4 regions of the Azospirillum formosense genome follow, and region 3 is predicted to be linked to each of the others. Evidence: riboswitches for the same ligand, from Rfam matches in the RefSeq annotation. Region 3 holds a riboswitch; each other region holds the start of a gene.

Region 1 (7,646 bases), 260 kb from region 3:
TGGGCCGGGACGAGGAAGCGCGTGTAGACGTCCAGCCGTTCCAGGCCGACCGGGACGGTGATCAGCTCCTCCGCGCGCAGGTCCTCGGGCCGCGCCACGCCCCGCGCGGCGAGCGGATGCGCGTCGTGCACCACGAGGACCAACTCGTAATCGAAGACCGGCGTGAACAGCACGTCGGGGGTTTCGATGGGATCAGGGGTGACCAGCAGATCGATCTCGTTGTCGAGCAGCGCCGCCACGCCGTCGAAGCGGAAGGCGGTGCGGACATCGATGTCCACGTCCGGCCATTGCGCGAGATAGCGGGCGGTCATCCGCATCAGCCAGGCTTGGCAGGGGTGGCATTCCATGCCCGCCCGCAGCGCGCCGCGGCGGCCCGACGCGAAGTCGGCAAGAACCCGCTCGGCGTGTTCGAATTGCGGCAGCAGGCGCTGCGCCAGCGACAGGAGATGCTGCCCGGCCTGGGTAAAGCGGAGGATGCGCCCCTTCTTCGTCCAGATCTCCACGCCGCAGCGCTCCTCGAACTTGCGCACCGTGTGGCTCAGCGCCGACTGGCTGAGGTTCAGGCGGTCGGCGGCGGCGGTGACGCTGCCCGCCCGGTCCACCTCCCGCAGGATCGTGAGAATCTGGCGGTCAATCATTCATGACCCCTGTTCATCCAATCATGAGAAAATACCATTTTCATTCATGATGACGGGTCGGTAGGTGTGGGGCAACCGTCACTGAGCGATTCCCGGGAACCGTCATGAGTCAAGCCGACACCAACCGTTACGCGCATGGGACGGCGAACGTTCTGCGCCTCGCCACCGCGCAGGCCCTGGCCGGCGCCAACGCGGTGGTCGTCTATGCGACGGGTGCCATTGTCGGGAACACGCTGGCGCCGAGCCCGGCGCTGGCCACGCTGCCGCTCTCGATCTTTGTCGTGGGAATGGCGATCTGCACCATTCCCGCCGGGGCGATCGCCCGGCGGCATGGGCGGCGGGCCGCCTTTCTGGCGGGGACCGGCTGCGGCGTGCTCGTCGGGCTGCTCTCCGCCCTGGCGGTGGTTCTGGGGAGTTTCTGGCTGTTTTGCGCGGCGATGATTCCCGGCGGCGCCTACGCCGCCGTGGTCCTGTCCTTCCGCTTCGCCGCCACCGATTGCGTCGAACCGGAGCGGCGGCCGAGGGCCATGTCCGCCGTGATGGCGGGCGGCGTGTTCGCCGGTGTCATCGGGCCGCAGCTCGTCACCGTCACGATGGATGTCTGGCCGCCGTATCTGTTCCTGGCGACTTTCATCGCCCAGGCCGCCGTGGCGGCGGTGTCCGCCCTGGTGCTCGTCGGGGTTCGGCTGCCGATGCCGACCGCGGCGGAGTCAGCCGGGGGGCGGCCGCTCGGCGTCATCGCGCGCCAGCCGCGATTCCTCACCGCCGTGCTGTGCGGAGTCGTCTCCTATCTTCTGATGAACTTCATCATGACGGCGGCGCCACTGGCGATGCGGCTGTGCGGCCTGTCGCAGGAGGTGTCCAACCTCGGGCTGCAATGGCACGTGATCGCCATGTACGCCCCGAGCTTCGTCACCGGGCGGCTGGTCGAGCGCTTCGGCGCGCCCCGCATGGTGTTCGCCGGCCTGGGCCTGATCGCCGCCTCGGCCGTGGTGGGGCTGGGGGGCATCGACGTGGCGCATTTCTGGGTCAGTCTGATCCTTCTGGGAGTCGGCTGGAACTTCGGCTTCCTCGGGGCCTCCGCGCTCGTTCTGGAGTGCCACCGCCCGGAGGAGAAGACCCAGGTGCAGTCGCTCAACGACTTCATCGTGTTCGGAACGATGGCCCTGGGGTCCTTCGCGTCGGGCGGGCTGCTGGCGATGTTCGGCTGGGACACGGTGCTGTGGGTGTCCTTCGTGCCGCTGGCGGCGGCCATCGCGGCGCTCGCCGTCACCGCCTCGTCCCGCGCCGCCTCCGCCACCGCCTGACGCCGGTCCGCGCGTCATCCTGCGAAAACGCCATCAAGCCCCGCCTTCAAGGCGGGGTTGACCCTCCCGGCCGTCCGGCTTTCGAAAGCCCGAAAAATTTTTGGATGAAAAGCGCAACGCGCCAAAAGTTCGTGTTGCCAACAATCATGTCTCTGGCATACCATATGCCGTATCTGGAGCGCCACGAACGCAGGGACGGCGTGACCGGCTCTCCAGCGCACCATTGAACCATGACTCACATCGGCACGGAACAAGGCCGCCCATGGCGCGGCGACGCGGACGCTTGCTCAGGCGCCGCCTCGTCCGCCCGAGGGGACCCTCATGCCCGGTATCAAAGCGTCGCAATCCCACGGGAGGGAATGATGGTTGGATCGACAGAATCCCAGAGGCCAGCGTTTAACAGTTCCGGCGGCTCTCAGGCGCCCATTTCCGACGGCGCGCGTTGGATGCAGATCGTCGTCGGCATCGTCTGCATGGTGGCCGCGGCCAACATCCAGTATGCCTGGACGCTCTTCGTGCCGGAAATCCAGGCCACCCATGGCTGGACCCGCGCTTCGATCCAGACCGCCTTCACCGTCTTCGTCGTCGTCCAGACCTGGCTGACCCCCATCGAAGGCTACTTCATCGACCGCTACGGCCCCCGCGCCATCGTCGCCTTCGGCGGCGTGATGACCGGCCTCTCCTGGATCATCGACAGCTACGCCGGCTCGCTCGGCATGCTCTATGTCGGTTCGGCCATCGGCGGCATCGGCGTCGGCTGCGTCTACGCCACCTGCGTCAACAGCGCCCTGAAGTGGTTCCCGGACAAGCGCGGCCTTGCCGTCGGCCTGACCGCGGGCGGCTACGGCGCCGGCTCGGCCGTGACGATCCTGCCGATCGCCAACATGATCCACTCCTCGGGCTATCAGGCGACCTTCTTCTGGTTCGGCCTGCTGCAGGGCACGATCATCCTCATCGCCGCCTTCTTCCTGCGCGCCCCGCAGAAGGATCAGGTGAAGGCCTCGACCAAGGTCCTGCAGTCCCGCCGCGACTACACGCTGAAGGAAGCGCTGCAGACGCCGGTCTTCTGGGTCATGATGGTCATGTTCATCTGCACCGTGTCCGGCGGTCTGATGGCGGTGGCCCAGCTCGGCGTGATCGCCCACGATCTGGGCGTGAAGGAAGCCCCGATCAGCCTGTTCGGCATCACCATGGCGGCTCTGCCCTTCGCGCTGATGCTCGACCGCGTGATGAACGGCATCTCCCGTCCGCTGTTCGGCTTCGTCTCCGACCACATCGGCCGTGAAGCGACGATGTTCATCGCCTTCACCTTCGAAGGCCTCGGCATCCTGATGCTCAGCCGCTTCGGCCACGACCCGATCATGTTCCTGATCCTGTCGGGTCTGGTGTTCCTGGCCTGGGGCGAAGTGTACAGCCTGTTCAGCGCCACCTCGGCGGACACCTTCGGCACCAAGCATGCGGCGAAGATCTACGGCGTGCTCTACTGCGCCAAGGGCGTCGCGGCCCTGCTGGTCCCGCTGGGCAACCTGCTGATGGAAGCCACCGGCACCTGGGCGACCGTGCTCTACATCTGCGCCACCATGGACCTCATCGCGGCCTTCTGCGCCATCGCCGTCCTGCGGCCCATGCTGCGCAAGCACCACGCCCGAAACGCCGAACTCGCCGCCCAGCAGGGTGCGGGTGGGCTGGCGGTGCAACCCGGCCACTGATCGGTCCGCGAAGCTTTAGGTTTCGCATCCCGGATGACGTTATCGTCGATGACGGCCGCCGCGCGCACCCCGCGCGGCGGCCTTCTTTCATTCCAGGAAGAAGGGGCGGTTGTGGCCCTCGCCGGACTGGTTGAAGCGGTCCGACGACCAGAGGCCGTCCGGCTGCTCGTCCTGAGGATCGGAGTTCCACTCGTCGTCCTCCCGCATCAGCAGGGTCAGGCCGTGGCCCATCAGGCCGGCCAGGGCGACGAAGGCGATCATCTGTGATTCGAGCATGGGACGGGCTCCGGGCACTCGGGAGGGGGCTTTGTTTTTTGTTGTGATGCAGCATAGCGGCCCGGCTCAGGCTGCGCAATAGGATTTTGTATACCAGATAATGGATACCAGAACCGCGCCAATTGCATTGGCCAATTGATTTGGTGGTGCGGGATTCGCCGTGAATCGCGTTGACGTGGGCAGGGCGGATGGTTCAGCATGGCGACGTTCCAAGGGGAGCCCCATAGCACGGGGCTGAGATGATGCCGTAAGGCGCCGAACCCTTTGAACCTGATCCGGGTCGTACCGGCGTAGGGACAGGAACAAACGGGCCATCGTCACGCGCACTCCCTCCAGGGGACCGCTCCGGTCGTCCGTTCTGCCGCTCCGTCACACCCGGGTCTCCAACGATCCTATGTGCGATGGAGATCCACAGCAGATGCCTGACTCACTTCCCCCCGCTTCCCAAAAGGCCGCGCCGTCCGACCACTTCTCGGTGACGACCGGCCCGCTGCCGTCGTCCAGCAAGGTCCATGTGGCGGGGGAGCGCTTCCCCGACCTGCGCGTGGCCATGCGCGACATCCATGTGGGCGGCGGCGAGCCGCCGGTGCGCGTCTACGACACCTCCGGTCCCTACAGCGATCCCGCCGTGCGGACCGACATCCGCCGCGGGTTGGCGGAGCTGCGGCGTTCCTGGATCGAGGCGCGCGGCGACGTCGAGGCCTATGAGGGCCGCGAGGTCCGTCCGGAGGACGACGGGCTGCGCGCCGGCGAGACGCGCGCCGTGCCCGTCTTCGACCGCGCCGGGCGCCGCCCGCTGCGCGGCAAGCCGGGCCGGGCGGTCACGCAGATGGCCTACGCCCGCGCCGGCATCGTCACGCCGGAGATGGAGTACATCGCCGTCCGCGAGAATCTGGGCCGCCAGAGGCTGGCCGAGGCGGCGGCGCGGGACGGCGACGACTTCGGCGCCTCCATCCCCGACCATGTGACCCCGGAGTTCGTCCGCGACGAGGTGGCGCGCGGGCGGGCGATCATCCCGGCCAACATCAACCACCCCGAGTCGGAGCCGATGATCATCGGCCGCAACTTCCTCACCAAGATCAACGCGAACATCGGCAACTCCGCCGTCGCGTCGTCGGTGGGGGAGGAGGTCGACAAGATGGTCTGGTCGATCCGCTGGGGCGCCGACACCGTGATGGACCTGTCCACCGGCCGCAACATCCACACCACCCGCGAATGGATCCTGCGCAACAGCCCGGTCCCCATCGGCACCGTGCCGATCTATCAGGCGCTGGAGAAGGTCGGCGGCAAGGCCGAGGACCTGACCTGGGAGATCTTCCGCGACACGCTGATCGAGCAGGCGGAGCAGGGGGTGGACTATTTCACCATCCACGCCGGCATCCGTCTGGCGCACATCCCGCTGACCGCGAAGCGCACCACCGGCATCGTGTCGCGCGGCGGCTCGATCATGGCGAAATGGTGCCTGTCGCATCACCGCGAGAGCTTCCTCTACGAACGGTTCGAGGAGATCTGCGAGATCATGAAGGCGTACGACGTCGCCTTCTCGCTGGGTGACGGGCTGCGCCCCGGTTCCATCGCCGACGCCAACGACGCCGCCCAGTTCGCCGAGCTGGAGACGCTGGGCGAGCTGACCAAGATCGCCTGGAAGCATGACGTTCAGGTGATGATCGAGGGGCCGGGCCATGTGCCCATGCACAAGATCAAGGCCAACGTCGACAAGCAGCTGGCCCTGTGCGGCGAGGCCCCCTTCTACACGCTCGGGCCGCTGACCACGGATATCGCGCCGGGCTACGACCACATCACCAGCGCCATCGGCGCCGCCATGATCGGCTGGTTCGGCACGGCGATGCTCTGCTACGTCACGCCGAAGGAGCATCTGGGGCTGCCGGACCGCGACGACGTCAAGGTGGGCGTGGTCACCTACAAGATCGCCGCCCACGCCGCCGACCTCGCCAAGGGTCACCCCGGCGCGCAGGAGCGGGACGACGCCCTGTCGCGCGCCCGCTTCGAGTTCCGCTGGCGCGACCAGTTCCACCTGTCGCTCGATCCGGAGACGGCGGAGCGCTTCCACGACCAGACCCTGCCGGCGGAAGGGGCGAAGGTCGCGCATTTCTGTTCGATGTGCGGGCCGAAGTTCTGCTCGATGAAGATCACGCAGGAGGTGCGGGAGTACGCCAACTCCGGCATGGCCGAGATGTCGGAGAGCTTCCGTGTCAAGGGCGGGGAGATCTATCTGGAGGAGGGGCAGGCGGCCAAGTAGCGCCCGAATCGAAAAGGGGACGCCCTCGCGGGCGCCCCCTCGCTTCGGCTCCTTCCCCAGGCGGGGGGAGGGGAAGAGAGCGTCAGGGCGTGGCCGTTGCGCTTCGGCCGCCCGGCGCGCCGTGCGACTCGGCGGCCATGCGGCTGCGCATCGGGCGCAGGACGAACAGCGCCAGCACGGCGGCCAGCGCGTTGACCGCGGCGGCCAGCAGGAAGACCGCGTGCCAGCTTCCCGTGGCGTCGGCGATGATGTTGGCGAAGGGGATCAGCAGCGCCGCCGTGCCCTTGGCGGTGTAGAGCAGCCCGGCGTTGCTGGCGGCGAACTTCGACCCGAAGGTGTCGGCGCAACAGGCCGGGAACAGGCTGTAGATCTCGCCCCAGGCGAAGAAGACCAGACCGGTCAGCAGAACGAAGGCCACCGGGTCGCGGCCGTAGAGGCTGAGCGCGACGATGCCCACCGCCTCGATGGCGAAGGCGATGAACATGGTGTTCTCGCGCCCGATGTGGTCGGACACCCAGCCGAAGAAGGGGCGGGTCAGCCCGTTCAGCACCCGGTCGATGGACAGGGCGAAGGTCAGGGCGGGCAGGGTGAGGCCGAGGATGCTGACCGGCGCGTGGGCCAGCCCGAAATCCTGGGCGATCGGGCCGAGCTGCGCCGTCGCCATCAGCCCGCCGCCGGCCACCATCACGAACATGGCGTACATGACCCAGAAGACCGGGGTGCGGACCATCTGGCTCGGCGTGTATTGCCGCTGCGCGGGCGGGGCGGCGAAGCCGCCGCGGGCGAGGGAGGCGGAGGGCGGGGCGACCAGCAGCCAGGCGAGCGCGAAGACGACCAGCCCCTGGCCCAGCCCGAAGGCCATGAAGGTCGCCTCGTAGCCCGAGGTCTCGATCATCGTGGCGATGGGCACCACCGTCAGGGCGGAACCGGCTCCGAAGCCCGCCGCGGTGATGCCGGCGGCCAGACCGCGCCGGTCGGGGAACCATTTCAGCGCGTTGCCCACGCAGGTGCCGTAGACGGCGCCCGCCCCGATGCCGCCGATGGCCGCCGCCACGTAGAGCACGAGAAGAGAATCCGCCACCGCGTTCAGCGCCCAGGAGGCGGCGCAGAGCACCGAGCCGAACAGCACGACGATCCGCGGGCCGAAGCGGTCCACGAACCAGCCCTCGACGGGCACCAGCCATGTTTCGGTGACGATGAAGATGGTGAAGGCCACCTGGATGGCCGCACGGCCCCAGCCATGCTTGTCGTCGATGGGTTCGACGAAGAGGGTCCACCCGTACTGGAGATTGGCGATCATCGACATGCAGATGACGCCGGCAAGCAACTGCATCCAACGCCCGCCGACAGGCAGGGCGCTCCGCGCACCGGTTTGGCGCATATGGTTCCTCCCGGATGGGTCCGCTATCTCGTTCTTGTCCTGGCGCGCGCGGGGTGCGTTCGGTGCCCGACCGCT
Region 2 (7,646 bases), on a different replicon from region 3:
CGGATGATCTCCAGGGCGTCGCCCGCGGACAGGGGAGTCTCCTCCCAGCGGCGGGACGGCAGGACAGCGCCGTTCAGGGCGACGGCGACCCCGCGCGTGCCCGCGGCGATTCCCCGCGCGGCCAGCAGGGCGGCGACGGTGGGGGCGGCGAGGTCCTCCTCCCGCCCGTTCACGCGGATGCGCGCGCTCATGCCGCGGCTCCCTTGGGCTGGGCGAAGCGGTCGAGCGCGAAGGGGCGGATCACCGGATCGGCCTCCCCGGTCAGGATCAGCCGCGCGATCGACTCCGCGGTGACCGGGGTCAGCAGGATGCCGTTGCGGTGGTGACCGGTGGCGTAGACCAGCCCCTCCACCTCCGAGAGGCCGAGGATCGGGGCGTCGTCGCGGGTGCCGGGGCGGAAGCCGGCCCAGCTTTCCTCGATGGGCAGTTCGGCGATGCCCGGCAGGGCGCGCCACGCCCCCTCCAGCAGGGCAAACTGGCCCCCGGCGGTCAGCCGGTCGTCGAAGCCGCGTTCCTCCGTCGTGGCACCGACCAGCAGCCGCCCATCCAGCCGCGGGATCAGGTAGGTGCCCGGCGTCCACACCACATGACGCAGCAGCGGCAGCCGGGCGTCCATGCGCAGGCAGAGCATCTGCCCCTTCACCGGGCGCACCGGCGGACGAACCGCCGGGGGCATTCCGTCGATCCAGCCCGACCACGCCCCGGCCGCAAGCACCACCCGGTCGGCTTCGAAAAGCCGGTCCCCGACCTGGACGCCGACGGCGCGGCCGCCGCGGATCTCGATGCGGCTGACCTCGGCGTGCTCGTGCACCACGGCGCCGGCCCGCAGGGCGGCGGCGTGCAGGGCGGCGGCGACCTTGCGGTTGTCCACCTGATGATCGCCGGCGCAGAACAGCGCCCCGGCCACGCCGGGCTGGAGATAGGGCTCGCGCCGCCGCACCTCCGCTCCGCTCAGCCATTCCACGGGCAAGCCGAGCTTGGTCTGGAAATCATGCAGGAAGCGCACCTTCGCCGCGTCGTCGGCGTTCAGCGCGATGACCATGGTGCCTTCGGTGCGCAGGTCCGCCGCCATGCCGGAGGCGGCCTCCAGCTCCGCCGCGAAGGCGGGCCACAGATCCTGCGAGGCGCGGGTCAGCGGCAGAAGGCTCTCTTCGCCGGGCTCGGTCTCCACGCAGGCGGCGAGCATGCCGCCCGCGGCGTGGCTGGCGCCCCGGCCGGCCGCGCCGCGGTCGAAGACCTCGACCCGGCAACCGGCGACGGCCAGCTTCCAGGCGATGGACAGGCCGATCACCCCGGCGCCGATGACGGCGACGGTGGGCTTGGCACAATCGGAACGTGCGGAATGGGAATGAAATGAGGGCGCGGATACCATGCGGCGGCTCCCTTCGCTGGCATTATCCAGACAGGTTCGATGGGTGTGATCTCAGCCGCGCGGGCTCATCCCGCACGGCACCCCAGCCAATGCCCGGATCATCCGGAAGAGAGCCGCCTTTGGCAAGCCCCTTTTCGTTGGTCACAGCAACAAAAGCGACGCCAGCCCCAGGAAGGACAAAAACCCGATGACGTCGGTCATGGTGGTCAGGAAGACCGAACTGGCCACCGCCGGATCGACGCCCATCCGATCCAGCCCGATGGGAATCAGCACCCCGCACAGCCCGGCGACGAACAGGTTGATGACCATGGCGCAGCCGATCACGAGGCCGATCATCGGCTCGAACCAGGTCGCGGCGATGGCCCCCACCAGCGTGGCGAAGACGGCGCCGTTGAGCAGCCCGACCAGGACCTCCTTCCCCACCACGCGGGGCGCGTTGGAGGACGACAGCTCGCGCGTCGCCAGGGCGCGCACCGCCACGGTCAGCGTCTGGGTCCCGGCGTTGCCGCCCATCGAGGCGGTGATCGGCATCAGCACGGCCAGCGCCACGATCTGCTCGATGGTCGCCTCGAACAGCGAGATGACGCCCGCCGCCGCGAAGGCCGTGAACAGGTTCAGCCCCAGCCAGGAAATGCGCGAGCGCGAGGTTTCCAGCACCGAGCGGTAGATCGAGGTATCGCCGACGCCGCCCAGCTTGCCGATGTCGTCCTCGGCCTCCTCGTCGATGATGTGGACCACGTCGTCGACGGTGATGACGCCGATCAGCCGCCCGCCGGCATCCACCACCGGGGCGGAGACCAGGGCGTATTGGCGGAACAGGTTCGCCACCTCCTCCTGGTCCATGGTGGCGGGAATGGTGTCCACCTCCCCCGTCACCAGATCGGCGATGCGGACCGACCGCTTCTGGCGCAGCAGACGCGACAGCGGCACCGCCCCGACCACCCGGTGCATCGGGTCGACGACGAAGATGTCGTAGAAATCCTCCGGCAGCTCGTCGTTGGCGGCGCGGACATAATCGATGGTCTTTCCGACCGTCCAGAACTGCGGCACCGCCACCAGATCGCGCTGCATCAGGCGGCCGGCGGTGTATTCGTCGTAGGTCAGGTTCTCCTGGACCAGCGCGCGGTCGGCGGCCGGCAGATTCTCCAGAACCTCGCGCCGGGTCTCCTCGTCCAGGTCCTCGATGACGTCGACGGCGTCGTCGGTGTCCAGTTCCGCGACGGCGGCGGCCAGCTCCTTCGGCTCGAACAGCTCGACGATCTCTTCGCGCAGATCGTGGTTGAGGTAGCTCAGCACCTCGCCGTCGAAGTCGGGACGCAGGACGCCGATCAGCGCCTCGCGGTCGTCGTGGCCGAGCTGCTCGATCAGATCGGCGATGTCGGCGGGATGAAGCCTGTCCAGCTCGGCCCGCAGCTCGTCGCGCCGGCCGGCGTGCAGCCGTTCGACGACCTCCTCGACGAATTCCGGCTCCACACCATAGGCGCGCTCCTCCTCGCCGTCCTCGCGGGGCGGGTCGGGGCGTTCGGCCGGGTGCGGCACATCGTCCTGGATACGATCCGGTTCCTGGCGGTCGGTGTGCATGGCGGCACCCTCCCTTCACGATGGCAATGCGGCGTGACGGCATGGTCCTGCGATCGGCCGACCATGGCGCACCGGCGTTTGCGGGTTGGTGGGGAGCCCTCGCGGATTCCCGCCGGGGCGACCACCGAATATAGGTGTGCCGCCCTTTTGTCCAGCCCGGCAGACTGGCTCGGGACCTCCGGCCGCTCGCGCAATTGCTTGCGTGGGCTTCACAATTCGTGCACCCATAATGCGCGCGGGGCTTTTGACCTCGCGCAGCCCGAGAAGAACCGACACCACCGGCCAGCGGATGTGACGATGGAGTACGCCTACACCGACGTCGACGGTCAGGAGGGGATCATGCTGTCGGGGCGCTTCACCTACGACGACAGCCGCAAGTTCCACGACCTGCTGGCGGACTGGGACATCGGCGCGCGGCCCGACGTGCGGCTGGACCTGCGCTATCTGACCTTCCTCGACTCCGCGGCGATCGGCATGCTGTTCGTCCTCGCCAACCGCTGCCGCGACGCGAAGGGGCTGGTGACGGTGCACAACGCGCAACCCTACATCGTGCAGACGATGCGGCGCGTGGCGCTCGACCAGTATGTGGAGTTCCGCTGAGGAGGGACCGGGCTGCTTGCCTTGGCCCTAAAACGAAAAAGCCCGCTGTGGTCCGATGGACCGGCGGGCTTTTCGTTTGTTTGCCTGATCCCCCGGTTCAGGGGGGATGGTGCGGTCGAGAAGACTCGAACTTCCACGGCATCTCTGCCACAGCGACCTCAACGCTGCGCGTCTACCAATTCCGCCACGACCGCACAAGGCTGGTAGAACCGACGATGGGGTTGCTCCCGTCATCGGGTGGAGCGGGGGAATAGCAGATCCCCGACAGCCGATCAAGCGGCGTCTCGCGTTTTCTGCAAAGAAAGTTCATAACGTCGGCATGACCGACCTCACCGCCCCCGTTCCGCCCGCCCCCGACGCCATCGGCGATGCCGTTCCCGCCGCCGCTCCCGCCCCGGCCAGGGCGGTGGAATGGCGCATCAGCGACACGCCCGTCCCCTACCCCGACGCGCTGGCCGAGATGGAGGCGCGCGTCGAGGCCATCCGCGCCGGCACCGCGCCGGAACTGGTCTGGCTGCTGGAGCATCCGCCCCTCTACACCGCCGGCACCAGCGCGCGGGAGGAGGATCTGCTGGAGCCGGGCCGCTTCCCCGTCTATCAGGCCGGGCGCGGCGGGCAATTCACCTACCACGGGCCGGGCCAGCGCGTGGCCTATGTGATGCTGGACCTCAAGACCCGCGGCGCCGACATCCGCGCTTTCGTCCAGGATCTGGAGGAGTGGCTGATCCGCACGCTGGCCGCCTTCAACATCCGCGGCGAACGGCGGGAGGGCCGCGTCGGCATCTGGGTGGACAAGGGACCCTATGGCGGCACCCCCGGCCAGGAGGACAAGATCGCCGCGATCGGCGTGCGGGTGCGCCGCTGGGTCAGCTTCCACGGCGTCGCGCTGAACGTCGAGCCGGACCTGTCCCACTTCGCCGGCATCGTCCCCTGCGGCATCAGCGAGCATGGGGTGACCTCCATCGTGGCGCTCGGCCATCTCGTCACCATGGAGGATGTGGACGCCGCGCTGATCGCCAGCTTCGCGGAGGTCTTCGGCGGCGGGCCGGACGGGGAATGACGGCTACCGCTTCGGTCCCCCGGCGGGCTGCCCGTCGTTGAGGACGCGCAGATCCTCGTTGGTGATCGACACGATGGTGCAGCCGGTGCTGTCGCCGTTGCGGAACAGATAGATCAGCTTGCGGTTCGCCTGCTTCTTCGGGTCGTGCAGGTTCAGGCCATGGCCGAAGGCGACCCCCAGGACCTCGCCCTTGAAGATGGCGCGGTAGCGCATGGGCATCTGCTCCCGGAACTGGCGGGCGGCGCAGGACTTGCTCAGTTCCTTCTCGAAGGTGCCGGCGTGCCGCCAGTCCTGGGTGGAGCGGATCGTCACCCATTGCGGCGGCAAGGGGTACTGGACCACCGGTGGCGCCAGCGGCAGGTCGTAGCCGCCGGGCGGCACCGGCGGCATGTGCCCCGGCTCCGTCCGGTCGAGCGGTCCCTTGGCCCAGGCGGCTCCGGTCGTCAGCAAGCCGAGCGACAGAAGCGTGCCGCGCAGGAGCCGGAGCGCTGATTTTGGCCTTTTGCCGCCCATCCCGACCCGAGTGCCCCCTCCCTAACCCTCCCCCGCTTCGCAGGGGAGGGGACCATCCTCCCTCCCCTGCGCAGCGGGGGAGGGCCGGGGTGGGGGCAAGGCGATCCGCCCCTCATCCACACCGGTCAGCCTAGCCCCCGCATGGCTAACAGAACGCTAACCATCACGCCCGGCCATCCCACCCGCGTCACTGCGTCGGACGCTGCTCGAAGACGCCCGGGCCGGGGTCGCGGACCGGCTCCACGGCGATGTCGCTGACAATGGCGGCGGAGGGGCCGCGGCGGCAGGCCTCCAGCATCCGGTCCACGGCGTCCGCCGGGCCGGCGAACAGCGCCTCCACCGTGCCGTCGCCGCGGTTGCGCACCCAGCCGGCCAGCCCCAGCCGGTTCGCAGCGTCCACGGTCCAGCCGCGGTACCACACGCCCTGCACCTTGCCATGAATGCGGGCCAGCACGGCCTTGCGGTCTTCCTTTTCCGCCATTCCCATCCCCGGTGTCGTTTCCCATGAGGCGAAGGACAATAGGACAGGCGCCGGCTCCGGAAAACCCGGCTCCCTCCCCTCCCCCAATGAACAGTGCCCCCAACCATTCGTCGGCGTATCATCCCTGCATGGCGGGGCGCGGGACCTCCTGTGACCGCCGGGCCGCGACAGCGAAGGCCGCGACCGGGCACGGGCGGGCTCGCACCCCCTGAACGAACGGTTCGGGAGGAACGGACATGACCATCCGAAACCCTGCGGAATGGGGAGCGGCCCATTTCAAATCCTGGTCCCACGGCTTGGCCGAGGCGGGCCACGCCATCGCCCCGCCGGCGCGGGAACGGACGGCCCTGGAGCCCACGGTGCGGCGCATCCGCAGCGATGACCTGCGCGACGCGCTGAGGAAAGGGCTCCATGACTTCATGGCCTGCCGCACCGACGTCCTCTTCATCGCGCTGATCTACCCGCTGGTCGGGCTGCTGCTGGCCGAACTGCTGCTCGACGGGAACGCGCTGCACCTGCTGTTCCCGCTGGCCTCCGGCTTCGTGCTGATCGGCCCCTTCGCCGCGGTCGGCCTCTACGAGATGAGCCGCCGGCGCGAGCGGGGCGACCGAGTGTCCTGGGCGGACGCCTTCGCGGTGGCGCGCTCCCCGGCCTTCGGGGCGATCCTGGCGATGGGGGCGATCCTGACGGCGGTGTTCCTGCTGTGGCTGGTGGCCGCACAGCTCATCTACATGGCGACCCTCGCCCCGCTGGCGCCGGAGGGCTGGAGCGCCTTCACCCACGCCCTGTTCACCACCCGCGCCGGCTGGAGCATGATCGTGCTGGGGGTCGGGGTCGGCTTCCTGTTCGCCGTCCTGGCGCTGGCGATCAGCGTGGTCAGCTTCCCGCTCCTCATGGACCGCCGGGTCGGCGTGGCGACGGCCATCCGCACCTCCGTCCGCGCCACGCTGAGGAATCCCGAACCCATGGCGCTGTGGGGCCTGATCGTGGCGGGCGGGCTGCTGCTCGGCTCGCTGCCCGCCTTCGTCGGGCTGGTGATCGTCATGCCGGTGCTCGGCCACGCCACATGGCACCTTTACCGCCGCCTGATTCCGGAGTGAGGCGGCCGGGCTAGCCGCAGGCCGGCACCTGCAGGGCGGGAAGCCCGTTCCACAGGATGGCGACCAGCGCCCCCGCGGCGGCGAGCGCGGTGAACAGGCGGATGAAGCGGCGCGGGTCCTCGCTGGTCCGCCGGCCCGGAGCGGCGCCCCACAGCGCCGCCGCCAGCACGCCTGCGGCCAGAAGCAGGGCGACCGCCGTGGCGCCGAGGACCAGCACCACCGCGACGGGGTGGCCGTACAGTTCCACCCCGTCCCATTCGCGGGCGCAGATCAGGCCGTTGATGCCGTAGACCGCCGCGAAATGGGCCGCCCAGATCAGGAAGGCCGACACCATCCCGGTGAACGTCGCGGTGAACGCCGTTTTCTCCATGCTTTACCTCACAAATTCCGGCCTCACACCGCCAGACGCGGGAACAGATGCACCAGCAGAAGGGACACGATCCCCTGACCGCAGGTGTAGAGCCACACCAGCATCACGTTGTCGAAGGTGACGCGGCGCTGCGCGTGCAGCCGCCCGGCGACGGAGCGCGCCAGCGTGAAGCCGGTCATCAGGACCAGGATCACGACGTGGAAGACCTGCCAGGAGGCCAGCATGTAGACGATGGCGCCATAGGCGCTTTCCGACGCCACGAGGCCGCTGCCGATGCGGTTGTAGGGCTCGGCCACCGCGGCGGCCAGCATCAGCAGGAGACCGGCGAGCAGCAGTCCCCGCATCGCCCAGGGACGGTTGCCGGCCACGGCGCGGCTCGCCAGCAGCATCGTCCCCGCCGCCACGATCCAGAGCCCCGCCTCGCCGAACAGCCATCCCAGCCCCGGCAGGGCGTCGGTGCCCGCCGGCCAGACGTCCGGGCTGACCGTCCACAGGAAGACGTAGGTGAAGCACAGGCAGGCGAAGGCCGTCCCGTCGACCAGCAGCAGGACCGCCGTCCCCCACCAGGA
Region 3 (7,646 bases):
TCCAGACCACGAGTTCGTGGAGTAGGGCCACGGCGAGCCCGACCCCGGCGCCGATGGCCCCGGCGAGCATCAGCACGCCGAGGACGCTGTCGCGCAGGCTCCGCCGCGTCAGCACCCTGAGGAACCGCCGGCCGGGGTTTCGTGCTCTGGTCAGGGCGCCCGCCGCATCCCCGGCGGCGCCCCGGATTCCCGTCATGTCGTCCGGCATGCCGGACAATGTGTACCCGGCCTCCGCGCCGTCAACCGCAAGGCGCGGGCCTACCCCCTTAGGGCTTGCCCGTCTGGGCCGGCGCCGGGGAGGCGCCGGACGGCTGAGTCGACGGCGGGTTCACGGCGAGGCGGCGCAGCACCTCCGCCAGATTGTCGCGCACCTTGTCGGCCAGCCCGGTGTCGGCCTCCTGCGCCTCGTGGAACAGGATCGTGAAGAGGCGGCCCGGCGACAGGAAGAAGGTCAGCGAGACGTGCATCTTGCCCTCCTTCAGCGCGCAATCGACCGAGCCGGTGCGCAGCATCAGGCCGGGCAGGTCCTCGACGGCGCTCAGCGACGCGGTCGGCGTGCCGCCCTCGCAGCGCTTCTTCATGGCGTCGACGTAGCCGGCGGACAAGTCCTCCAGCTTGGAGCCCTCCTCGACCATCCGCTCGCGGATGCCGCCGACGATCGGGCCGATGCGCCAAGCCATGTCGGCGGGACGCTCGCCCTTCGGCACATTCTCCAGCGACACGCGCTTGACGTCGCGCACGCCGGCCGCCTTCAGCAGGTCGGCCAGCCCTTCCGGCAGCTCGTCGGGGCGGGTCACGCCCTTCTTGGTGCGGGTATCGATGGGCGGAACGGCGCCGGCCTTGTCCACGCAGGTTTTCAGGTCGGTGAGCACCTTCTTGGTGCCCTTCAGCGCGAAGGCCATGCGGTCGGCGTCGGAGGAGAACACCACCTCCTTGCCGTTCATCAGGGCGGTGTAGAGTTCCTCGTCCTTGCCGTTGGGGATGACCAGCATGTCCGGCTTGGGCGCCAGCGCGCGGCGCTCGCGCGTCAGCTTGCCGTCCACCACCACCTTGACCTTCCACTGCTCGCCGCCCGGCAGCTCGGCGCCCGGGATGCCCATGCCGAGATTGACCTCGCCCTTGACGTTGCGCGCGATCATCAGGACATGGCCGGTGTCGAAGCGGCCCTCGATGGCGCAATAGGCGAACTTGCCGTCCCGGTCGCGCGACGGGCCGCCTTCCCAGCCATCCTCAAGCTCGGCCGGCCCGGTCTTCTCGGCCGGATCGGCGGCGGCCGACGGCGCCGACGGAGCGACGGTGCGGGGCGCCGGCGCCGGGCCGGAGGACGGGGCCGGGTAATACATGGTCGGCGGGTTGACGGGGACCAGCTCCGCCACCTGCGCCCCATCGGCGTGGGCGGCGGCGGCGCCCAGCAGAAGAAGGGAGGAGAGTGCAGCAGCGACGGCTTTGTCCAACATGGCAGAGGTAATCCTTACGGGCTGGGCGACGCCGGAAGCTAGCCCCGCCGTATGGGATCGGCAAGCGCAAGACGAGAAAGTCACGACAAAGATCCCGGCCTGTTGCCGCAATGCCGAATTGCGTCCGGCGCCGCCCTGCGATGGCCGATCAGGGGCCCAGAAAGGCGTCCCGCAGCGCGTCGGCGGGAAGGCTTTCCACCGGCCCGTCATGAACCGCCCGGCCGAGGCGCAGCAGCACGACGCGCCCGGCGGCGGACAGGGCGCGGGCCGCGCTCTGCTCGGCGACCAGGACCGCCGTCCCGGCGGCGGCGATGGCGCGGACGGCGGCGAAGACCTCCCCGGCCAGCTTGGGCGACAGGCCGAGCGACGGCTCGTCGAGCAGCAGGACGCGCGGACGGCCCATCAGCGCGCGGCCAACCGCCAGCATCTGCTGCTGCCCGCCGGACAGGCGCCACGCGCGCTCCTCCGCTTTGCCTTCCAGCGCCGGGAACAGGGCGAAGACGCGCTCCAGATCGGCGGCCCGCCCGGCACGGTCGAGCCGGCTCGCCACCTCCAGATTGTCGCGCACGCTCATGCCGGGGAAGACGCGCCGCCCCTCCGGCACATAGCCCAGGCCGCGGCGCACCCGCCGCTCCGGAACCAAGGCGCCGATCTCCTCCCCCGCCAGCCGGACGCGCCCGCCGGTCGCCGGGACGAGGCCGAGAACGGCCTTGAGCAGCGTCGACTTGCCCGCCCCGTTGGCGCCCAGCAGGGCCACCGCCTCCCCGGCCGCCACGGACAGCGACAGGCGGTCCACGGCGACCGCCCCGCCATAGCCGGCGGTCAGACCCTCGACCTGCAACAGGGGCTCGCTCATCATGCGCCCTCCCCCAGATAGGCGGCGACCACGGCCGGATCGCTGCGCACCCCCTCCGGCGGGCCGGCGTAGAGCGGGCGTCCCTGGTCCAGGCACAGCACATGGCCGGCGAGCGGCAGCAGGAAGCCCATGTCGTGCTCCACCACCAGCAGCGCGGTGCCGGTGGCGGCGATGGCGCGTAGGTGACCGGCCAATTCCGCCTTCTCCCCGTCGGTCAACCCCGCCGCCGGCTCGTCGAGCAGAAGGACGGCGGGCTGGCGGGCCAGCGCGCGGGCCAGTTCCACCCGGCGGCGCAGCGCCGCGGGCAGGCCGGCGCAGGGCTTCGCGGCGAGGTCCGCCGCGCCCAGCCGCTCCAGCGCCCACAGGGCATGCGCCTCGGCCTGGGCGATCGAGCCGTCGCGCTCCAGCCGCGCCGCGGCCACGGCGGCCAGGACGCTGGCGGCGTCGGGCAAGCTGACCGCCTGGAAGGTGCGGGCGATCCCGGCGCGGGCGATCCGGTCGGGCCGCCGCCCGGCCAGATCCGCTCCGCCCATCAGCACCCGCCCGCCGTCCGGGGTCTCCAGGCCGGAGATCAGGTTGACCAGCGTCGTCTTGCCGGAGCCGTTGGGGCCGATCAGCCCGGTGATGGTCCCGGCCTCCAGCGTCAGCGACACGCCGTCCACCGCGCGCACCCCGCCGAAGCCCTTGGTCAGCCCCTCCACCCGCAGCAGGGGCCCATTCGGAACGGCGATGTCCGGTGGCGCCGCGGGCATGGGCAACGGCGCCGGGCGGGCCGGAAACAGCCGGTCGAGCAGGCCGGTCAACCCGTGCGGCGCCAGCACGATGGTGGCGAGCAGGGCCACGCCGTAGACGATCAGATAGCTGCGCTCCAGGAAGCGGAACCATTCCGGCAGGTGGAGCAGCAGCACCGCCCCCAGAATCGCCCCCGCCACCCGCCCGCGCCCGCCGACCACGGCGATGGTCAGGACGGAGACCATGACGGGGAACTCCAGCACCTCCGGCGAGACGACGCGCTGGGTGTGCACGGCCAAGGCGCCCGCCGCCCCGGCGTAGACGGCGCTCAGCGCGAAGGCGGCCAGCCGCAGCCCGCCGACGTCCAGCCCCAGCGTGCCCGCCGCCAGCGGGTCGTCGCGCACCAGCGTCAGCGCCCGCCCCCAGCGCCCGCGCGCCAGGCTCCAGGCGAGCAACCCGCCCAGCGCCACGAAGCCCCAGACCACCGCCGCCAGGGGCAGGCCGCGCGGCACCGCCCAGCCGAACAGGACGATGCCCGGAACGCCCGGCAGACCGTTGGCGCCGCCGGTCAGGCCGGGGCTGTTGACCGCCAGCAGATGGACGACCTGCGCGATGCCCAGCGTCGCCAGCGCGAAGTAATGGGATTCCAGCCGCAGCACCGGCAGTCCGACGAGCAGGGCCAGCAGCAGCGGCACCAGCAGCGACACCGGGAAGGTCGCGGCGAAGCCCCACCCCCACTGGCTGCCCAGGATGCCGGTGGCGTAGGCCCCCAGCCCGAAGAAGGCGCCATGAGCCAGCGACAGCGCACCGCCCAGCCCGAACACGATCTGGAACCCGACGGCGGCCAACGCGTACACCCCCGCAACGGTCAACACGCGCAGCCCGTAAGGCGACGCGTACAGCAGCGCGTACGCCACCAGCACCGCAAGCATCATCCCCTCCCCCGCCCAGCGGGGGAGGGTCAGGGTGGGGGCAAAAGCCACTCCTTTCCGCAGCTTACGCACGGCGCCGCGCCGCCTCGCCGAACAGCCCCTGCGGGCGGGCGACCAGAATGACCAGCAGCGTGGCGTAGAGCAGCCCGAGCGCCACCGGATAGGAGAGCACCGACGACACCCCCACCTCGAACAGCGCGATCAGCAGCGCGCCGGCCACCGCTCCGGGAACCGAGCCCCAGCCGCCGATGGTCACGGCGATGTAGGCCTTCAGGATCAGGTCGCCGCCCGCCGTGGGCGTGACGAAGTAGCGGTTGGCGAGCAGCAGCCCCGCCGCCCCGGCGAAGGCGGTGCCCAGCGCGAAGGTGATCAGGATCATCGCCGTCACCGGCACGCCGCAGGCCCGCGCCATCTCCGGATCCTGCGCCGTGGCGCGCAGGCGGCGGCCGAGCTGGGTCCGCCCGAACAGCCATTGCTGCCCGGCGATCAGCAGGGCGGCGACGGCGATGATGGCCAGGGACTGCTCCGCCACCACCAGCCCGCCGAGGTCGAGCGTCCCGCCGCCCAGCAGCGGCGGTGCCGCCCGCGGTTCCGGCCCGAACAGGACAGAGGCGCCGTTCTGCAGGATGATCCCCGCCGCGATGGTGCTGATGAAGACCGCCACCGGCGGGCGGCGGCGCAGCGGCAGATAGGCCGCCGCCGCCAGCAGCAGCCCCAGCCCGGCCATCAGCGTCAGCACCACCGGCAGCAGGAGCAGCCCGGGCAACGGCAGGTGATCCGGCAGATGCGGCGCCAGCGCCACCCCGAGCATCCCACCGGCCATCACGAGATCGCCCTGCGCGAAATTCACCGCCGCGGTGGCGTTCAGCACCAGCACGAAGCCCAGCGCGACCAGCGCGTAGGCGGCGCCCAGGGCCAGTCCATTGACGAGAAGCTGCAGGGTGATCAAGGCTGGCTCACTTCACCATGCCGGTCACCACGCCGGTCACGTTGTCGTACCGCTTGGCGATCGCCGGCACGCGCGAGGCGCCGTCGTAGCAGACGATCACCGCGGAATGCGCCATGTTGCCCTTGCCGTCCGACTTGTAGGTCATGGTGAGGCCCTGATGGGTCCCGGAGGACAGGGCCTTGCGGACGGCTTCCGCGCTGTCCGCGCCGCCCTGCACCGCCGCCAGCACCATGCGGATGCCGTCATACTGGCCGAGCGCGAAGGCGTCGGGCTCCGCGTTGAAGGCGGCGCGGTAGGCGGCGGTGAAAGCCTCCACCTCCGGGCTGCCGCCGGAGATCGGCGAAGCCGCCGTCTCGGCGCAGACGCCCTTCAGCTCGGCCGGTTCCAGAAGCGCTGCCGTGCTCGGCTGGTGCATGGCGGAGCCGGCGACGATCGGCACCGCCACCCCGTTGGCCGCCGCCTGCCGGATGAACAGGGCGGTCGGGCCGGAATGCAGGTGCAGCACCAGCACGTCGGGCTTGGCGGCCAGCGCCTTGGTCAGGACGGGCAGCAGGTCCTTGGCGGCGGGGTCCACCCCTTCCTCGAACACCGGCTCGACGCCGAGCGTCCTGAAGGCCTGCTCCAGATGGGCCTTGCCGCTTTGCCCGTAGGCCGTCGTCTGGTAGATCACCGCCGGGCGCTTCTTGCCCAGCTCCTCCGTCACGTAGCGGGCGTGGGCCTCCTTGGTCACGGCGTCGCCGGGGAAGAAGCGGAAGACCCAGGGGTTGCCCTGCTCGGTGATGCTCGCCGTGCCGGAGACCGTGACCAGCGGAATGCCGTAATCCTGGGCCAGCGGCAGCATCGCCAGCATCTGCGTGCCCAGCATGCTGGCCGCCACCGCGGTGACCTTGCCGCCCGCCGCGCGCTCCAGCGCCGTGACCGCGGCCTCCGGCGAGGTGCCGGTGTCGATCACCTCCGACCGCACCGCCACGCCCGCGGGCGCGTCCTTCAGCGCCAGGACCGCGCCGTTGCGCTGGCTCGTGCCCTCCAGCGACAGGAAGCCGGTCAGCGGCACCAGCACGGGGACCGAGGCCTCGCCCGCCAGCGCCGCGCCCGGAAATAGCGACGCCGAGCAGACCGCCGAAAAAGCCGTTGCCGAGAGGATGGAAAGGAAGCGCCGCATGGTTGTGTCTCCTCCTGCCCGGCGAAGAACCGCGCGAGGACGAGGAGGCCAGGGGTGTAGCGGCGGCACAGCCTCGAACGCTTGGCTCCCTTCGCTGGCATGACCCAGATCAGGTTCGATGGGTGTGGTCTCAGCCCGCCTTGCGGCAGGCACCCCAGCCGTTCGTGTGCACAGTGTGAGCCCGGCGCCCGGCTGTCAAGCGGTGGCCCGGCGCCTTTTCACAATTTCGCAACGCAACAGACACCGGAGAGTCGCGCTTCCCGTGGTTCCTTCCGCCGCCCCCGGCCCGCGCCGGACCGTCGCCCCAACCGGAAAGTCGCCACCCAGCATGCGGCCCACCCCGTCGCACAGCGCCGTCACCCTGCACCCCTTCGCCACGGCGGAGGGCGGATGCGGGCTGCGCGCCGTGCTGTCGGGACGGGTCGACCACGCGGCCCTGCCCGTCCTGACGCCCCTGCTCCGCCGCGTCGCGGAGGCGCAGTCCCTGACCCTGCGCGTCGATCTGGGGCGGGTGGAGTTCCTCGATTCCTGCGGCATCGGCATTCTGCTGGCGCTCCGCAACGCGGTGCTCGACCGCGGCAGCGCCATCGCCTTCGAGAATCACCCGCCGCGAATCCGGCGCGTGCTGGAGCGCAGCCGGCTCATCGCCCTGACGGACCCGCCGGGCGTCACGGACGGCGAGTTGGCGTTTCCCGCCGCCGCCTGACCCGTCAGTCGCCGCGGCGCAGGGTTTCCCGATAGAGGATGTAGAGCCCACTGGCGATGATGATCCCCGCCCCGGCCAGCACGGTGGGGGTCGGCACGTCGCCGAAGACCAGGAAGCCGAGCAGCGTCGCCCAGATCATCCCCGTGTACTCGAAGGGCGCCACCACCGCGGCGCGCCCCAGGCGGAAGGCCTGGGTCATCAGCACCTGCGCCGCGCCGCCCAGCGTGCCGACCAGAAGCATCAGCCCGAGGTCGAACCCGCCCGGCTGCACCCAGTCGGGGATCGCCGCCACGCCGCTCACCACCGTGGTGGTCAGCAGCAGATAGACGACGATGGCCGTGTTGCTCTCCGTCCGCGACAGGCCGCGCACCGCGATCATCGCCAGCGCGTAGAAGAAGGCCGCGCCCACGCCGACGACGATCGGCAGGATCGGCGCGTCGGCCTCCGGACGGGCCATCACCACCACGCCGCCGAAGCCGACCAGCACCGCCGCCCAGCGCCGCCAGCCCACCGGCTCGCCCAACAGAGGCATGGACAGCGCCGTGATGAACAGCGGCCCGGCGAAGCTCAGCACATAGACGTCGGCGAGCGGCAGATGCTTGAAGGCATAGAAGAAGCAGCCCATCGACAGCAGCCCGGCCATCGAGCGGAAGACATGGGCGACCGGGCGCCGCGTGCGCATCCCGCCCCAGCCGCCGCGCGCCACGGAAATGCCGCCGACCAGGATCACCGCCACCACCGACCGCGCGAACATGAGCTGCGCCACCGGATAGCCGCCGCTCAGATATTTGATGAGCGTGTCCATGCCAGCGAACAGGAAGATGGCCAGCAGAAAGCAGCCGATGGCGCGGC
Region 4 (7,646 bases), on a different replicon from region 3:
GTGGGGGCGGCCATCGAGACGGTGCTGGGCCGCCCGGCGGCGCAGGTGGTGTCCCCCGGAACCTACGACCAGAAGCACATCGCGCGGGTCGGGCATCTGAAGGACTGCATCGCCTACGGCCCCGGCATCCTCGACCTCGCCCACCAGCCGGACGAGTATGTGGACATCGACGACATGGTGCATTCCGCGCAGGTCATGGCGATGGCCGCCCTGACGCTGCTGCGGCGGGAGGTGTAGCGGCCGTCTTGCAGGGGACGCCTACTTCCAGGTGACCCGGCCGCCGACCTCCTCGGCGATGAAGTCCGCCCAGCGCTCGCGCTCCCCCAGGAGGTTCGCCGGGAAATAGTCGTTCAGCTCCACGGCCTGCCAGCGGTAGCCGGGACGGTTGAAGAGGTCGCTGCCCTCCGCCAGGAAGCGCGGCACGTCGATGCCGTCAAGGATGTCGTCGCGGTTCAACTCCTGGTGCGAGAAGCTTTGGATCTTGTGCCGGATGGCGGCGTCGTCGCCGATGTAGGAGAAATGCCAGCCCGCGTGGGGCAGGATGTCCACGTAGGGCGGACGCGTCTCGGGGGTGTAGCGGTCCAGCGTGCCGCGGCTTTCGCGGATCTGCTGCGGCGTGGTCATCCGGGCCATCAGCCCGCGGACGGCGACGGGGAAGACCGAGAAATTCTCGCCCTCCACATTCATGAAATTGACCTTGAAGTAGAACAGCGGCACGCGGAACCCGGCGATCATCGCCGAACTGTCGCGCAGCGACGCGACCGAGCGGGCGCGCAAAATCTCGTCCACGTCGGAGACGACGACGATGTCGTCCGGCTCCACCTTGTCCAGCCCGAGCGCGATGGCGTTCCGCTGCGCCCGCTCGCGCACCCAGGGATTGTCGGTCTCCGGGAAGTCGGGGGCGACGACCAGCTTCACCTTGTCGAGGAAGGGCAGGAAGCGGTCGCGCTCCTCCATGAAATGCAGGGGCTTGGGCGCGCCGGTGAAGGTCTGCTTGGCCTCGACGATCACGAACTGGTCGACGGTGTCGTACAGCTCGCGGAAGCGCAGCTCCAGAAGGTCGAGTTCGTTGTGGAAGGTGAAGCAGTCGTAGATCTTCGGCTGGCGGCGCTGCGGCGCGGTCACCGCCGGCCAGCGCGACCCCGGCGCCGCCGTCGTCTGCACGGCGTCGGCCAGGGCCAGCACATAGTCCCGCTGCACGCCGGTCGTCCATTCGGTGATCTGGGAGCGCAGGAACGTCTCGTCCCGCCGCGCCACCAGTTTGCGGACCATGGAGGCGAAGGGGGCCTTGCGTCCGGTCAGCGCGAGGCTGGTCATCAGGTCCGTGTAGTCGCGCCGGTCGAGCAGCGGGCCGTCCATGGCCTCGATCCGCTCCTCCAGCGCGCGGTCGCCCAGCACCTTGCCGAAGTTGAACAGGCCGTGGAAGCCGAAGGCCGGTCCCGGCACCGGCGTGCGTTCGAAGGCGAAGCGGTCGGCCACGTCCTCCGGGGCGAAGCGGATGCCGGCCTTCTCCAGCGCCGGGCGCTCGGTCCGGCAGATGACATGGTCCTCGGGAATGCCGGCTTCGAAGGGCAGGTCGCGCAGCCGGTCGAGCAGGGCGGCGGAGCGCAGGGAGAAGCCGCCGTTCCCCACGGTCATGCCGTCCTGGTACCAGCCCCAGCGGGCGCCGATGTAGTCGAAGGCGCGGAACTCCTCCGTCCAGGCCCGCGGGTCGGCGACGAAGCCGTCCCACTGCGCGATCAGGACATGGCCCGTCGTCACCAGCCGGCGCAGGCGGACGTTGATCGTGTCCGAATAGTCGTCCATGTCGCGGATCGGGGCGATCCGGTGGAAGTCGACGCCCGGAATTTTCGGGTCGCGGTCGGAGAGCAGCAGGACGCTGGAGAAGCGGCAGGCGGCGAGGCTGTCCCGGATGGCCATCTCGACCAGGGCGTGGTTCGCCGTGTCGGCGAACACCAGCGTGCAGTCCTCGATCCTCACCATGCCGTTCCCCGTTCCGCCGCCGACGTCGGCCGCCCGCGGGCGCGGATCCTATCACGGGGGTTGTGGGGGTGCCACGGGCGGAGCGCCGGTCCTCCTTTGACGGGCGGGGGCGTCGCATTCGACGTCAAATCCCTCTCCCGTCCCGGGAGAGGGGGCCCGCGGAGCGGGCGGGTGAGGGTCATGCAAGGATCAATGCGCTGATTCTCGGCGGTACCCTCACCCTTCCCACGCCTCGCGTGGGCCCCTTCCCTCTCCCGGGACGGGAGAGGGGCTCCAAAGGCAATGCCTCCGTTCGTTAGCCCGACCTCCTTGACGGGCGGGGGCGGGTCCCTTAGCTTGCAAAGTGTTCCCTGGGGGGCCTCGCTAGGAGGCTGAGACTCCGCCGGCCCGGCGCTTTCATCCGGACAACGCGGTGACCCATCGAACCTGATCCGGGTCATACCGGCGTAGGGACGGGACTGAAGGGCGGCACGGCGTACCCCCATTCCATCCAGACACCGCTTGTCCCGGCAACAGTTTGTTGGCGCTGCAAAAGGTGTGTGCGGACGTGACCGAAGCCCGACTTGTCGAAGAGCTGCTGGCCTTCATCGCCGCCGGAGAGGCGGACGAGGAGGCGTTCAACCGCATGGCGCTGGCCGTCTTCGCCCACCAGTTCGAGACCAACGCCCCCTACCGCCGCTTCGCCACCCAGCGGGCGCGCACCCTGCGCACGGTGAAGAGCTGGCGCGACGTGCCCGCGGTGCCGATCAGCGCCTTCAAGGACCTGACGCTGAGTGGGCGCCCGCCGGAGGAGTGCCCGCACGTCTTCATGACCAGCGGCACCACCAAGGGCGTGCGGGGCAAGAGCCACCACCCGACGCTGGCGGTCTACGACCGCTCGATGACCGTCAATTTCCGCCACCGCTTCATGGGTGACTTTGAACGGCTGCGCATGGGCATCCTGTTCCCGACCGAGCAGGCGATGCCCAACTCCTCGCTCGCCCATTATCTGGCGCTGGCGAAGAGCGAGTTCGGGACGGATGAGAGCCGCTATTTCGTCTCCGACGCCGGGCTGGACGTGGATGGGGCCATCGCCGAGCTGTCCCGCGCCGAGGCGACCGGCGAACCCTACGCCCTGCTGGGGGCCAGCTTCAGCGTCGTGCATCTGATGGACGCTCTGGCCGAGCGGGGGCGGAGCTTCGCCCTGCCGGCGGGCAGCCGCATCCTCGACACCGGCGGCTTCAAGGGCCAGTCGCGCGAGATGGCGGCGGAGGAGTTCTACGGCCGCCTGTCCGCCACCTTCGGCGTGCCGCGCCGGCTGTGCATCAACATGTACGGCATGACGGAGCTGAGCACCCAGTTCTACGACGACGGCAACGAGACCTGCCCGTCGGTGAAGTCCGGCCCGCACTGGATCCGCAGCCGGGTCATCAACCCGCTGACCGGGCAGGAGGTGTCGCGCGGCAGCGTCGGCGTGCTGGTCCATCACGATCTTGCCCACTTCAACTGCGCGTCGGCCATCCTGACCGAGGACGCGGGAGTGGAGGTGGACGGCGGCTTCCAGCTTCTCGGGCGGGCCGACGGGGCGGACGCCAAGGGCTGCTCCATGGCGGTCGAGGACTTCCTCAAAGCGGCGCGGGCCCAATGGCCGTTGGCTTGATGGAGCGTGCCGGGCATCTGCCGGGGCTGTCCGCCGACGCGGTGGATTGGCGGACGCTGACCTTCCGGCGCGGCGCCGAGACGCTCGACGTGGCGGTGCCGGTGCTGAGCGAGGCGCAGATCGCCGAGCTGGCAACGCGGGTGCGCGCCAACGCGCGCACCTATTTGCGAAGCCGCACCGTCACGGAGATCGCCGCCACCATCGACCGCGTCGTCGCCCGGCTGCTCGACCGCGACGACCCGTGGCGGCGGAAGGCGGAACGGCTGCTGCCGCTGGTCACCGGCTACGACGCGGAGATGGTCCGGCTGGGGCTGACCGGCTATCTGAAGACCTTCCGCGGGCCGGAGCTTCGGAAGTTCATCGCCGAGGATTTCGCCAATCCGGCGGTGCTCGACGATTTCCAGCCCATGCCCAAGGGCGGCTTCGCCCGCGCCTTCGGGCCGGAGCTGCTGCTGCATGTCTGGGCGGGCAACGTGCCGGGCCTGCCGCTGTGGAGCCTGATCTCCGGCCTGCTGGTGAAGGCCGGCACGGTCGGCAAGCTGCCGAGCGCCGAGCCGCTGTTCGCCGGCTGGTTCGCGCAAATCCTGGCGGAGATCGACCCGGAGCTGGCCGACTGCATCGCCATCGTCTGGTGGAAGGGCGGCGACGAAGCGGCGGAGCGGGCGTGGCTGACCCGCGCCGACACGGTGGTCGCCTATGGCGGCAACGACGCGCTGGAGGCCATCCGGGCGCGGGTGCCGATCACCACGCGCTTCCTGCCCTACGGCCACAAGATCAGCTTCGCCATGGTCGCCCGCTCCGCGCTCAACGCCGGGAAGGCGGGAGCGGTGGCGCGGCAGGCGGCCTACGACGTGGCGCGCTACGACCAGCAGGGTTGCTACTCGCCCCAGACCTTTTTCGTGGAGCGCGGTGGGCGGGTGTCGCCGCGCGAATTCGCCGGCTATCTGGCGCATGAGCTGGACGCGCTGGGCAGCAAGTTCCCGCGCCGCCCCCTGTCGATGGGCGAGGCGGGCAGCGTCGCCGCGTGGCGCAACGCAGAGGAGACGAAGGGCTTCGCCGACCCGAGCCGCGCCCTGCTGGGCGATCCGGTGGGAAGCTGGGCGGTCGCCTACACCGACGCGGCGGACGGCCTGAGCCCTTGCGGGCTGAACCGCACGGTGACGGTGGTGGCGGTGGACCGGCTGGCCGACGCGGTGCCGGGGCTGGCGCCCTACCGCGCCTTCCTCCAGACCGTGGGCATCGCCGCCGCGCCGGAGGAGCTGTTCGCGCTCGCCGGGGCGCTGGGGGCGGTCGGGGTGACGCGCCTCTGCGCGCTCGGCCGCATGACCGCGCCGGAGGCGGGCTGGCACCATGACGGACGGTTCAACCTGCTGGACCTCGTCACCTTGACCGAGATCGAGGGCTCGGCGGAACGGGCGGCGGAAATTTTCGCCCCCTACACGGATTGAGGCGCCCGGCCATGCCCTTCGTCAGCATCGAACAGGCCGGCTACGGCGTCCCGGGCGGCGGCACCATCCTGGACCGCGTCGACTGGACCATCGGGGAGGGCGAGTTCCACGCGCTGGTCGGGCGCAGCGGCTGCGGCAAGACGACCCTGCTGAAGCTGGTCGCCGGGCTGCTGACCCCCTCGACCGGCAGCGTCCGCATCCAGGGGGAGCCGGTGCGGGGGCCGGGCGCCCAGGTCGGCTTCGTCTTCCAGGCGCCGACGCTGCTGGAGTGGCGGACCGTGCTCGACAACCTGCTTCTGCCGGTGTCGCTGACGCGCCGCCCGCAGCCGGCGGACCGCCGCAAGGCGGAGGAGCTGCTGGACCTCGTCGGTCTGTCCGGACTCGAAGGACGCTACCCCAGCCAGCTGTCGGGCGGGCAGCAGAGCCGCGTCGCGCTGGCCCGCGCGCTGGTCACCGAGCCGCCGCTGCTCCTGCTCGACGAGCCCTTCGCCGCGCTCGACGCCATCACGCGGGAGGAGTTGCAGAACGACCTGCTGACGCTCTGCGCCCGCCACCGCACCACCGTGCTGTTCGTCACCCACGACATCGCGGAAGCGGTCTATCTGGCCGACCGGGTGGCGGTGATGGAGGGTGGGCACCTGCGCCACGCCCTGCCGGTGCCGCTGGCCCGCCCGCGCGGGCGCGACGTCCGCTACAGCCCGCGCTTCAACGCCCTGTGCCTGGAACTGCGCCGCGCCATGGACGGCAATCCCGAGAAGGTGGCGCTGGAGCGCGCATCGTGATGGTCCGCCTCGCCTCCGCCCTGCTGCTCGTCCTGCTTCTGGCGGGGTGGGAGGTCTATTGCCGGGTGGCGGGGGTGTCGGCGCTGGTTGTGCCGCTGCCCTCGGCGGTGCTGCGCACGCTGTGGGACGGGCTGGCCGGCGGCTATCTGCTGCCGCATCTCTGGGTCACCACGGCGGAGATGGCGATGGGCCTCGCCGCCGGCTGCACCATCGGCTTCCTCGCCGGGGTGCTGCTGGCCGAGGTGCCGGTGCTGCGCCGCCTGTTCTACCCCTACATCCTCGCCAGCCAAGTGGTGCCGAAGCTGGCCCTGGGGCCGCTGTTCATCGTCTGGTTCGGCTTCGGCATGACCTCCACCGTGGTCATCACGGCGCTGATCTGCTTCTTTCCGCTGCTGGAGAACACCATGACCGGCCTCCAGCAGGTCGATCCCAACAAGCGGGAGCTGTTCCGCATGCTGCGGGCGACGCGCCTGCAGACCCTGCTGCGCCTCAAGATCCCCTCCGGCCTGCCGGTGATCCTGGCGGGCCTGCGCGTCGCCGTGGTGCTGGCGCTGGTCGGCGCCGTCGTCGGCGAGTTCATCGGCGGCCGGCAGGGGCTGGGCGCCTCGATCATCGCGGCGCAGGGGATGATGGATTCGACCATGATGTTCGCCCTGTTCATCGTCATCACGCTGCTGGGCATGATCGTTTATCAGGCCGCCGCCGGGCTTGAGCGGTGGCTGCTGCGCCGTCCGTGGAAAGGATAATCACACGATGTTCGGGTTCCTGCGCACCCTGGGTGCCGTCGCCGTTTCGGCCTTCCTCCTCTCCTCCCCCGCGCTGGCGCTCGACAAGGTGACCGTGGCGGGCTGGAGCCAGCCGATCAGCGAGATCACCAACCTGCTGGCCGAGCCGGACAAGGGCTTCTTCAAGGCCAAGGGGATCGATCTCGGCTATGTGCCGGGAACCGGCGGCGGATCGGCCATCCAGAACATGCTGACCGGTCAGGCCGATGTCGCCTTCACCGACCCGGCCTCCTTCTACCTGGCGCTCGACAAGGGCGAGAAGCTGATCGCCATCTACAACATCTACCCGCAGAACGTCTTCAACGTGGTGTCGCCGAAGGAGCGCAACATCACCAAACCCGAGGACCTCAAGGGCAAGCGCATCGGCGTCTACAGCCTGTCCAGCGGCACGCGCCAGAACCTCCAGGTGCTTCTGCATCAGGTGGGGCTGAGCGAGAAGGACGTGACCATCGAGGTGACCGGCCTGCTGAACTTCGCCCCCGTCATCCAGGGTCAGGTGGACGCCACCGCGGCGACCGACACCGGCCTGCATGTCGGCATGCAGAAGGGCCTGAAGGACATCAACGTCATCGAGGTCAAGGACACGCTGAACCTGCCCTCCGACATCTTCGTGGTGACGGAGGAGACCTACCGCACGAAGAAGGACGTTCTGAAGCGCTTCCTCGCCGCCTACCGCGACAGCGCCGCCTGGATGATCGCCGAGCCGGAGGAGGCCGCCCGCCTCGCCGTGACCCGCGCCATCAACGGCCGCGACGAGGCCACTAACCTCGCCATCATCACGCTGCGCAACGCCTCCAGCGTGTCGGAGACGACGAAGGCCAAGGGCCTCGGCCATTTCGATCCGGAGCTGATGCAGAAGGGGGCGGACACCTTCAGGCAGCTCGGCCTGATCGCGGCGGACCTCGACATGGCCAAGCTGGTCCGGTCCGACCTGATCCCCGAATAAGGAAGGCTTGGCCCACCATGGATTTCCGCGACAAGACCGTCCTCGTCACCGGCGCCAGCCGCG

Evidence for each region. A riboswitch is a leader RNA that binds a small molecule or an ion and turns the genes downstream of it on or off. The one in region 3 is predicted to bind thiamine pyrophosphate.
Region 1: another riboswitch for thiamine pyrophosphate. It lies ahead of thiC (phosphomethylpyrimidine synthase ThiC); the one in region 3 lies ahead of ABVN73_RS03900 (ABC transporter substrate-binding protein).
Region 2: another riboswitch for thiamine pyrophosphate. It lies ahead of thiO (glycine oxidase ThiO); the one in region 3 lies ahead of ABVN73_RS03900 (ABC transporter substrate-binding protein).
Region 4: another riboswitch for thiamine pyrophosphate. It lies ahead of ABVN73_RS20680 (long-chain fatty acid--CoA ligase); the one in region 3 lies ahead of ABVN73_RS03900 (ABC transporter substrate-binding protein).

What each region holds. Positions count from the first base shown of each region.
Region 1 covers NZ_CP159402.1:1,087,536-1,095,181, forward strand. The annotation lists gene ABVN73_RS05155 (LysR family transcriptional regulator) at 1-638, opposite strand, end outside; gene ABVN73_RS05160 (MFS transporter) at 743-1,945, shown strand; gene oxlT (oxalate/formate MFS antiporter) at 2,392-3,654, shown strand; gene ABVN73_RS05170 (hypothetical protein) at 3,742-3,930, opposite strand; TPP riboswitch at 4,133-4,245, shown strand; gene thiC (phosphomethylpyrimidine synthase ThiC) at 4,349-6,190, shown strand; gene oxlT (oxalate/formate MFS antiporter) at 6,273-7,571, opposite strand.
Region 2 covers NZ_CP159405.1:247,078-254,723, reverse strand. The annotation lists gene thiS (sulfur carrier protein ThiS) at 1-191, opposite strand, end outside; gene thiO (glycine oxidase ThiO) at 188-1,372, opposite strand; TPP riboswitch at 1,364-1,467, opposite strand; gene mgtE (magnesium transporter) at 1,514-2,953, opposite strand; gene ABVN73_RS25505 (STAS domain-containing protein) at 3,251-3,553, shown strand; tRNA gene ABVN73_RS25500 (tRNA-Leu) at 3,661-3,747, opposite strand; gene lipB (lipoyl(octanoyl) transferase LipB) at 3,873-4,613, shown strand; gene ABVN73_RS25490 (hypothetical protein) at 4,617-5,063, opposite strand; gene ABVN73_RS25485 (acylphosphatase) at 5,314-5,607, opposite strand; gene ABVN73_RS25480 (DUF2189 domain-containing protein) at 5,844-6,707, shown strand; gene ABVN73_RS25475 (hypothetical protein) at 6,718-7,077, opposite strand; gene ctaD (cytochrome c oxidase subunit I) at 7,101-7,646, opposite strand, start outside.
Region 3 covers NZ_CP159402.1:827,271-834,916, reverse strand. The annotation lists gene ABVN73_RS03925 (chloride channel protein) at 1-196, opposite strand, end outside; gene ABVN73_RS03920 (hypothetical protein) at 267-1,457, opposite strand; gene ABVN73_RS03915 (ABC transporter ATP-binding protein) at 1,606-2,316, opposite strand; gene ABVN73_RS03910 (ATP-binding cassette domain-containing protein) at 2,313-3,980, opposite strand; gene ABVN73_RS03905 (branched-chain amino acid ABC transporter permease) at 4,042-4,926, opposite strand; gene ABVN73_RS03900 (ABC transporter substrate-binding protein) at 4,934-6,088, opposite strand; TPP riboswitch at 6,158-6,255, opposite strand; gene ABVN73_RS03895 (STAS domain-containing protein) at 6,417-6,794, shown strand; gene ABVN73_RS03890 (DMT family transporter) at 6,799-7,646, opposite strand, start outside.
Region 4 covers NZ_CP159403.1:1,646,628-1,654,273, reverse strand. The annotation lists gene ABVN73_RS20690 (acetylornithine deacetylase/succinyl-diaminopimelate desuccinylase family protein) at 1-237, shown strand, start outside; gene ABVN73_RS20685 (DUF5672 family protein) at 259-1,983, opposite strand; TPP riboswitch at 2,325-2,454, shown strand; gene ABVN73_RS20680 (long-chain fatty acid--CoA ligase) at 2,531-3,622, shown strand; gene ABVN73_RS20675 (acyl-CoA reductase) at 3,607-5,070, shown strand; gene ABVN73_RS20670 (ABC transporter ATP-binding protein) at 5,082-5,852, shown strand; gene ABVN73_RS20665 (ABC transporter permease) at 5,852-6,598, shown strand; gene ABVN73_RS20660 (ABC transporter substrate-binding protein) at 6,606-7,583, shown strand; gene ABVN73_RS20655 (3-oxoacyl-ACP reductase) at 7,601-7,646, shown strand, end outside.